DNA from 3 places in the Peribacillus sp. GL_122 genome. Region 2 is predicted to be linked to each of the others. Evidence: riboswitches for the same ligand, from Rfam matches in the RefSeq annotation. Region 2 holds a riboswitch; each other region holds the start of a gene.

Region 1 (3,209 bases), 1.9 Mb from region 2:
AACCATTTCCCTTGGTGAAAAGTTTCTCAAATATTCAGAGATGCTTCCTTCACCGAGTTCCTCCCTTTCGATATACCCGATGATTTCCCCCTGATCTTGCACTGCCAATATATCAAAATTCTTTTTTTCCAATGCTTTCTGGATATCCACCGCCAGATCGTTTTTATGGCAAAACTCAAGCTCCTGGGCAATGCTCTTAACCGTTATATTCTCTTCATAAAGAGTTTTAAGACTAAGATAGCTGTTATTGCTTTTTCTTTTGCTTTCATTTAACATCTTTCAACCTCCGCTCAGGAACACTTTCTGCCCGATTTTCCGCTTAAATCATAGAAAATGTATGCGGTCGCCACTAAAATAAAGTCCACCATAGTGGACTCAATTCCATTCATGTGGATTTTTTGAAACCATCAAAGGCCATCAACTGCATTGCCTACCGCCGTTTCCTCATTCACTTTCTCTTCCCAACCTTTGCAAACATCCACCCAACCCTCTGCGCCTGAATATTCAAACAACTCAGCGAGTTTAAGTTCTATTGCAGAGTTCGCACTGCCGCATGCCGGGAACAATGACTCAAAGCGTTTCATCGATACATCAAGAAAAACAGCTAGATCATTTGCCAGACCAAACGGGCAAACTCCTCCGATGGCATGGCCGGTCTGTGCAAGCACTTCTTCAGGTGAAAGCATTCGTGCCTTGAAACCGAACGTCTGACGAAATTTCTTATTATCCACTTTCGCGTCCCCTGCGGCAACAACCAAAATGGCTTTTTCACCTTCCCCCTTAAAGGAAAGAGTCTTAGCAATCCGCGCTGGGATAACACCGATGGTTTCCGCTGCTTCAATCACCGTAGCACTCGATGTTTCGAACTCCATTACATCGCCTTCCCGATCCCATTGTTTAAAATGGTTTTTGACACTCTCGATCGACATACTATATTCACTCCTTTGAAGTACATATTGAAATAATATCATCCTTCATTGCAATAAATCAAAATCCAATTGAGCTACTTCCCGTGCTTGGAAACTTATAAATTAAAACCATTCTTTACAAATTGACGAAACAAGCTTACATGGGATACTATTAAACATCGGGCAAACGCCTAAACGTGGTTCGTAACCATCCCACGATAAAAAACTAGGGAGAGAGTAAAATGAATGTTCGTACACTCGTGATAAGCGGGTTATTGGCTGCCTTGTATGTGGCGGTCTCATTGGTGTTCCAACCAATATCATTTCAGATGTTCCAATTTCGTGTACCGGAAATATTGAATCATCTGATTGTATTCAATAAAAAGTATATCTACGGTATCGTCGGCGGAGTCTTCATATCGAATCTGCTCTTTTCGCCGATGGTGCCATATGACTTGATTTTCGGGGTGGGGCAATCTCTGCTCGCCTTATTGCTTGTCATTTTTGTTTCTCGGTTCATAAAAGGCATTAAAGGACGGATGACCGCCACGACTATCTTTTTCACTTTCACAATGTTTTTAATTGCAATTGAACTGAACCTTGCCCTGGGGTTCCCATTCTGGTTAAGCTGGATGACCACGGCTGTCGGTGAATTCGTTGTCCTCTTGATTGGAGCGCCAATCATTTATGGAATGAACAAAAGAATTCAGTTTGAAAAGTGGCTTTAATGGAATCTTCGCGTCGCGAACCCACTATAATGAAAAGAGCTGTCTGCATGATGCGGCAGCTCTTTTTTTTCACCAATGAACTCGAAAATGATAAACTACTAGTAAGAATGGTGGTGGCCCTTTGAAAAAAGTCCTGACCATAATCGGTCTATTGGTAATTGCAATATTTATTTTTTCTAATGCAGAGTTATTCACTTTGGTTTGGAAAAGTGATCTAGATTCTGTTATTGGCATTTTGAAGGAAAACCTTTTGCTTACATTTATTGTGACATTCGTATTAATGTTTGTACAAAATTCTTTTACAATCATTCCCTTAATTTTGCTCCTGACTATCAATGTCACGATATTCGGATTCATATATGGATATCTATGGAGTTGGTTTACAAGCGTTGTTGCCTCAGGTTTCATTTTTTATGCAGCAAGAAACTGGTTTCAGGAGCTTCTCTTAAAGAAGATTGGCGAAAAGTGGCAAGAATCTGTTGTGGAGCATGGCTTCATGTACGTTTTTACAGGCAGGATTTTCCCTCTGATCCCAACAAGCTTAATTAACTTGGTAGCTGGAGTCAGCACCGTCACTTTCAAGGATTTTTTATTAGCGACGTCACTTGGCAACCTTATATACTTTTTCTTCCTTTCGCTCATTCCATATGGACTGCTATCTGTTGAAATGAACCAATATACGCTAGCAGCACTCGCACTCTTCTTCTTACTATTTTTCATTATCTATAAGCGTGCAAAAAAGAAAAAGAAACAAACCTTCTTCAGAAAAAACAGGTGACCACTTTGGCCCCTGTTTTTTATTTAGGATTCTGCATATATTTTTTTCCGATAGTTTGTTAAAATGTGTATGTAATTTTACCTTAGAAATGTCTTAAAATCAGGGAGAATCTCCATGTCCAAACGCTCCATCTTAGCAATATATATCCTATCCGGGATTCTTACACTAGTCGTGTTCGACTATTTTTTAACTACAAATATCCAAAACAAAGAGGTCTTCATTCAACTTCAAAGAGCGGAAGGATTTGTTTTCCTTTTATCAATAGGCTTGGTTTTATATCTTTATTTAGCTAAAAGGGAAGAATTCAAGCAATTAAAAGAAGCGGAACAACGTCGGCGTACACTCATCAATTCAATGGTGGATTTCGTTAACTTCAAGGATGGTGATGGCCGTTGGCTTGAATCCAATACCTTCGGCCTTCAATTATTTCAATTGGAGCATGTAGACTATAAGGGAAAAAGAGACAGTGAGCTCGCAGAATACTCCGAATTTTATAAAGAGTCGTTGATTTACTGTGAAGTTTCCGATGAAGAAACGTGGGTAAAAGGGGAAATCACAAGGTGTGAGGAAATCGTCCCTCTTCCCGATGGCAATCACAAGACCTTTGATACGATCAAAGTTCCCCTGTTCAATGAGGATGGTTCACGAAAAGGCTTAGTCGTCATCGGCAGGGATATTTCTGAAAGAGTAGTCGCGGAGAATCAATTATTCGATAGTGAACAACGCTATAAATCATTGTTTGAACACAACCCTTATCCGATGCTGATGCTTGATTTAAACGGAATGATCACGACC
Region 2 (3,209 bases):
TTGATCCTTCCGTTCTTCAAGGAACCCAATTATTAAGAGCATCCAGTTTATCAGAAAAAGTCAAGAAAATGGGAATTGAAGCTTATAAAAAAGCTTCGAAGGGCATATATCTAAAAGTGATTTCCGATTGAATTTCATGTCAAACCATAACTAAAGTAAAAAACTCAAGGATGATATTCATCCTTGAGTTTTTTCTCGGAAACATTTAAAGTCTCCTCCCGTATGCTTTCTTTGACCTTGATTAACAAATGCAGAATTAGGAAAGAAGGTAAGACTTATCAATAGGACACAACATGCTTAAAAATCTTAAATACCATTGTTCTGGGAGTCAGGCACGGCCAACTGCATTTTTAGTGATCTTTCTAATCTGAACCAGCACCTTTTAAGAATTAAAAAATTATTGATGCTCTCAAAGTATTAACCCCATTTTCTAAATAACCCTTTAAACATGTTAATGTATAAACCCAACCTTCCTTTTGTCCTATCATTTTATTTATCAATTCGGGGTCGTCCTCTTTCAAACCTGATTCGTTCACTTCAATAATTGTACTCATTTTACCCAACTCTTTTAGTGTAATTGTAACAATCGTTTCTTGATCATTTCCTCCCCATGAAAACACGATTTTCTTATTTTCCTCTACTTCCAATACATTAATAACCACTTCAGCATCGTATTCGTTATATCTCAATGTAAGCGTCCTGCCTTGTTCCCATCTTTCAGAACTCGATGAGAACCAGAAATTCCCGATTCTTTCTGGGTCCACTATGGCTTCAAACACTTCATTGGTTGGTTTGACTATTTTAAATTTCGTGATTATTTGCGTATCCATCACTATCAACTCTCTTTCTTTGTGTCTTTATAGTTTTCCACCACTTAATTATTCCGATCTACTGTTATTGGCGGCAGGGTCCGTCCAGTTTCAAGCAAGCTCTTCAGGTTACTTAGAATCGCTGGCCATCCATTATTCAAGCCTTCAAAGGTATTATCATCATATACGAAATCCGTCTCCAAAAGCTCCTCATGCCTAAGCGTTAACTTCACAGTCGAATCATCCATAGGCTGCAGTATAAAAGTGACACGAGTAGGCTGCTCACGAGGTGTTTCGTCTCCTGTCATGTTCCAAGTGAACGAGAGCAGGTGCAGCGGCTCACACTTGAGTACTTTACCATGATCAGTAATACGCCCATCTTCCAGCAAATATTTAACGCTTGAGCCTTCTTGCCAGTCAGACTGGACTTGGCATCCAAAATGGTACTTCTTCGTGACTTCACCGCTAGTAAGGGCTTCCCAAAGCTTCTCTCGTGGGGTTGCGATATAAATAACATGAACAAACGATGGTTTTTTCATCATCTTTTTCCTCCTCGCGTTTTTATACCTCATATCAAGATCGTAACATTATTCTATCAATCATTGTCGGCTTTTCATATACAGCCGGTCAAGCAGTTTTCTGCGACAAAAATCGGCCATATGGAAACTTCTTGATTTCCAATCGCTTTCAAGCTACGATAAATAAGGAAAATGATAATCCGCTCGGGCGGAAGAGGTTCTAGCTACCCTCTCAAAAAAACTAAGGAGAACAGTGCTCTTTCTTAGGGTGCTGTTTTTTCTGTATAAGGAGAATCAAGAAATGTTAAGAATTTTATTGTATTTAGTATCCATCATCACGGCGAATGTGGTTACAGCAGCTTTTGCGCCATTACATTTTGGCATGTTCATCATTCCGATGGGTACATTGCTCATTGGGGGAACCTTCATCTTTCGAGATCTGGTCCAGAATAAATTCGGCCGCACGAAGACCTATATATGTATCGTCACTGCACTTATTTTATCTGCGTGTGTATCATTCTTATTAGGGGATACGTTATTGATCGTATTTGCTTCCGCATTATCGTTCGTGGTCGCAGAAACAGCGGATACGGAAATTTATACCCGTTTAAAACTCCCGATGAGTTGGAGGGTGTTTTACAGCGGAATCGTTGGAGGATTTTTCGATTCGGTGATATTTGTCGTGATTGGCCTAAGTCCGTTGGGTGCCAATATATTGCCATGGGAAGCAGTACCCGCTGCGGTCATCGGCCAAATCATCGTTAAAACGATCATTCAGTCAATTGGTGCCGTACTGTTGGGACGAATCAATGTAGAACTGGAGAAACGTGTAGTCTCCAGTTAAAGCTAGGAGGGATGCACTCGATGGATGGAACCAAAAAAGAACAAGATAAATGCTATTGCCTCGAGGCCTTTCGTGAAAAATATGGCCCGCATGTTCAAGGGGAATGTATGAAGCTCTCCTGCGCCAATTATCGCAAGCATAAAGGAATAGACAAAAAAGGACCTAATTAGGTCCTTTTTTTGCGTGAATGGAGTAACTCAAGAGTAAACGGTGCGAAATTCACGAGTAAACGGTGCGAAATCATGAGTGCGGCACCAATTTACGAGTAAATAGCGCAAACTCACGAGTAAAAGTGCAAAACTCACGAGTAAACGGTGCGAAATCATGAGTGCGGCACCAATTTACGAGTAAAACAGCAAAACTCACGAGTAAAAGTGCGAAATTCACGAGTAAAACAGCAAAACTCACGAGTAAAACAGCAAAACTCACGAGTAAAAGTGTGAAACTCACGAGTAAACGGTGCGATATTCTGAGTGCAGCACCAATTTACGAGTAAATAGCGCAAATTCACGAGTAAAAGTGCAAAACTCACGAGTAAAACAGCAAAATTCACGAGTAAAAGTGTGAAATTCACGAGTAAACGGTGCGAAATCATGAGTACAGCACCAATTTACGAGTAAATAGAGAAAATTCACAAGTAAAAGTGTGAAACTCACGAGTAAACGATGCGATATTCTGAGTGCGGCACCAATTTACGAGTAAAACAGCAAAACTCACGAGTAAAAGTGCAAAACTCACGAGTAAAAGTGCGAAATTCACGAGTAAATAGCGCAAACTCACGAGTAAAAGTGCAAAACTTACGAGTAAATAGCGCAAACTCACGAGTAAAAGTGCGAAATTCACGAGTAAATAGCCCAAACTCACGAGTAAACGGTGCGATATTCTGAGTGCGGCACCAATTTACGAGTAAATAGAGCAAATTCACGAGTAAAAGTGCGAAACTCACAAGTAAATAGCCCATACTCTCGAGTAAACGCTCATAATTCATGAGTTTACTACTACATTCTATGAGTAATACTCTTTGCACTAGTATTCGCT
Region 3 (3,209 bases), 1.9 Mb from region 2:
CATTCGCAAGAATCGAACCCGTAATATCGGAACCGCTTCTTGAGAAGGTTAAAACATCACCATCTAACGTATAACCGAAGAACCCTGGGAATACTACGATTCCAGGCTCATCACGCAGAGCATATAACCGATCATAAGACTCTGGCAGCACCTTGGTAAATCCACCTTCATCCGTTACGATCAAGCCAGCCTTCTTCGGATTTATATACTGCGCCTCTACCCCGCGGCTTTGGAAATAACCCGCGACCAGCTTCGCATTATTATCCTCGCCACTGGCCTTCAAGGCAGCCAAATAGCGCTTCGGGTTAGTCTGGTCTGCATGCAACAGTGCCATTAAATTTTCATGGATCCCAGTGATGACACTCTCGGATATATCCAGTTCTTCAGCAATGCTCGCATAGCGGGATACGACATCTTCTATCAAATGCTCTCCGTTATCCCCGCGCAGCTGCTGTTCCGCAGCTTCAATCAATAAATCCGTCACCTTTATATCATCGGAATTGCGTTTCCCTGGAGCTGAAACGACTACAATTTTCCTCTCTGGATCAGAAACAACAATTTCGAACACCTTTCTCAACTGTTCACCTGACGCAAGTGAACTTCCACCAAACTTCGCAACTTTCATCTCGACATCCCCTATTTTCGTAAATATTCTGTCATAATTAGCTCTCCCTATTATTACGCTTTTTCTCGAAACAATCAAGTGGAAATTCCGTTATAGGAGGACATTTGTATTTTTAAAACGGACAAAGAGACAAGACCATTGATCGAGAATGGCTAAAAAACTAAAAAAGACAACGGGCATTTGCCCATTGTCTCTCCTATTCTTTAGCGATTATCCACGGTTTCCGGGTATAGGTCATGGTTCATCAAGCGGTAATCCGCCATTTCCTCATACTTCGTACCTGGTTTCCCATAATTCGTGTAAGGGTCGATGGAAATTCCGCCCCTAGGTGTAAACTTGCCCCAGACTTCAATATATTTAGGATCCATCAATTCGATTAAATCATTCATGATGATGTTCATGCAGTCTTCATGGAAATCACCGTGATTGCGGAAGCTGAATAAATAAAGTTTCAAAGACTTGCTTTCCACCATTTTCACACTTGGAATATAGCTGATGTAGATGGTCGCAAAGTCCGGCTGGCCCGTTATCGGACATAAGCTAGTGAATTCCGGGCAATTGAATTTGACGAAATAATCCCGGTTCGGATGCTTGTTATCGAATGACTCAAGGATTTCAGGCGCATAGTCGAATGTATATTTTGTTCCTTGATTCCCAAGCAGTGTGATATCTTTTTTTAATTCTTCTTCTTTTCTTCCAGACATTAAAAGTCCTCCTAATCCCACGTTTCAGGGAGATTCATAAAATGGGCCTCTATATAACAAAAACCATATCTCCTCAAAGATATGGTTGATTCGCGAAAAATATCAAAGCCATAGTTTTTTTAAGAGGGTGATGCTATGAACCTCTCCCGTTTACCGGGAAATATTTTAAAATTGTCATAGTAAATATAGAAAAAAATATCTAATCTGTCAATCATACTTTTTAAATTTGGTTTGATTCCTGCATGCATTCAGCTTAAAATGTAGAAGAAGTTTATCCTACATGAAGGAAGAGATTACGTCAATGTGGATTTTTGCAGCCCTCATCACTAGTTTATGTTTCGGAATCAATAACAGCATTTTTAAATGGAGTAGCGGAAAGGGTTACTCAAAAGTACATATCCAATTTTTCTTTTATTTTTCAGCTTTTATTTTGGCCATATTTTATGGAGTGTTTGTGGATGGTTTACAGTTTAACTGGCTGTCCATCATGCTTGGTGGAGCCATTGGGGTACTGAACGCTAATGGTAATATCCAGATGGCAAGCGCCTTTGAAAAAGGGCCGGCAAGCTTGACATCCCCATTAATCGCAGCGAATGCAATATTCCCCATTCTCTGTGCAGCTTTAATTTTTCACGAACATATTTCTACTTTGCAGTGGACTGGAATCGTCTGCATGTTTCTTGCTACATTAGTCATTCAGTATACACCTAATGCTAAAGGTAACCATCAATATGTCCCTTGGATGATGCACACATTATTATCCATTTTATCTTTTGGTGTGCTCGGCATTCTTATGACGACATCAACACGTCTTCATTTAAATTCCCTTGATATCCTGGTATCAATGTATGGAGGCGGAACTCTTTATCTTCTTTCGGCTCTGGCCTTTAAAAAGGAAAAAATCAAGCTACAGGAAGTCAAAATCGGTTCCTTAGTAGGCCTTTTAAGCACTATAGGCTATGGATGTTATTTCTTTGCGTTGAACACCGGCATCGCAAGCATCATCTTCCCTGTCGTCAGCCTGAACTGTTTAGTTGTCGTATTCGCAGGATGTTATTTATTCAAGGAAAAACTAAAAAACTATCAAATTGCCGGCGTACTTGCAGCATTAATCGGCATTATCTTGACTAAAATATGAATTTAGTTCATTTACAAAAACGACCTGGCTGTCATGAGTACAAGCCAGGTCGTTTTTTATTTTGCCGGGGAATAGAGTGGTCAAAAAAAAGTGTTGACACTTCCTAAAAAATATCAGATAATTTTGAATATTAATTCGTTAGGTTTTACCGCTTTTGAAATGTTTGAAAAATCCTCTGCCACGGGTATTAAAGAAATAGGTACAACCACCTCATTTAATTCTGAATTAGGAAAGGAAAGATGCATAATGGTAAAAGTTACAGTAACAGTTGATTTTCAAGGGAAATCTTATCAAACTAACGTACTTACTAAACCGGATACAGATCATGAAGTAATTTTACAACAAGCGCTTCATCAAGTTGAAAAACAATGGAAAGCATAAAAAGGCAGGCATCGCAATAGATACCTGCTTTTTTAATACCATTTCATATGCGCGATTAAAGAACCTCTTACAGCAACTCCCTCACTTTTAATTGCTTTTTCCAAAATAAACTAAAATTGAGACGTCAGTGTGTGCGTTAACCTCTTAATCTGAATAACAAGTAATTTAGAGTTGTACCTAAGGATTACATTATAAAAGACTTATAAAAAAAGATGGTCTTTTTAAGGACCGTCTTTTTAATGTTCTTTTAAACTAAATTTCTTATTAATGGCATGGAACGCTCTTGGAGGCTATCTGAAAGCAGGCTATAAGAAATGACTTTCTTCTTGTACTGTTTAACTACATCCACGTGGTCATTGTA

What was found. A riboswitch is a leader RNA that binds a small molecule or an ion and turns the genes downstream of it on or off. The one in region 2 is predicted to bind preQ1.
Region 1: another riboswitch for preQ1. It lies ahead of AC3ISB_RS02255 (QueT transporter family protein); the one in region 2 lies ahead of AC3ISB_RS21190 (VUT family protein).
Region 3: another riboswitch for preQ1. It lies ahead of queF (preQ(1) synthase); the one in region 2 lies ahead of AC3ISB_RS21190 (VUT family protein).

Annotation. Positions count from the first base shown of each region.
Region 1 is NZ_CM174415.1:460,536-463,744, reverse strand. Features, by position in the region: gene AC3ISB_RS02265 (hypothetical protein) at 1-276, opposite strand, end outside; gene AC3ISB_RS02260 (YbaK/EbsC family protein) at 408-929, opposite strand; PreQ1 riboswitch class I at 1,100-1,144, shown strand; gene AC3ISB_RS02255 (QueT transporter family protein) at 1,151-1,636, shown strand; gene AC3ISB_RS02250 (TVP38/TMEM64 family protein) at 1,758-2,414, shown strand; gene AC3ISB_RS02245 (PAS domain-containing sensor histidine kinase) at 2,529-3,209, shown strand, end outside.
Region 2 is NZ_CM174415.1:4,382,473-4,385,681, reverse strand. Features, by position in the region: gene AC3ISB_RS21205 (HD domain-containing protein) at 1-131, shown strand, start outside; gene AC3ISB_RS21200 (SRPBCC family protein) at 390-830, opposite strand; gene AC3ISB_RS21195 (SRPBCC family protein) at 875-1,351, opposite strand; PreQ1 riboswitch class I at 1,536-1,578, shown strand; gene AC3ISB_RS21190 (VUT family protein) at 1,629-2,171, shown strand; gene AC3ISB_RS21185 (hypothetical protein) at 2,192-2,341, shown strand; gene AC3ISB_RS21180 (hypothetical protein) at 2,494-2,766, opposite strand; gene AC3ISB_RS21175 (hypothetical protein) at 2,824-3,159, opposite strand.
Region 3 is NZ_CM174415.1:524,652-527,860, reverse strand. Features, by position in the region: gene AC3ISB_RS02575 (aspartate kinase) at 1-625, opposite strand, end outside; gene queF (preQ(1) synthase) at 829-1,329, opposite strand; PreQ1 riboswitch class I at 1,434-1,479, opposite strand; gene AC3ISB_RS02565 (DMT family transporter) at 1,610-2,467, shown strand; gene AC3ISB_RS02560 (BA3454 family stress response protein) at 2,558-2,848, shown strand; gene AC3ISB_RS02555 (YfmQ family protein) at 3,096-3,209, opposite strand, start outside.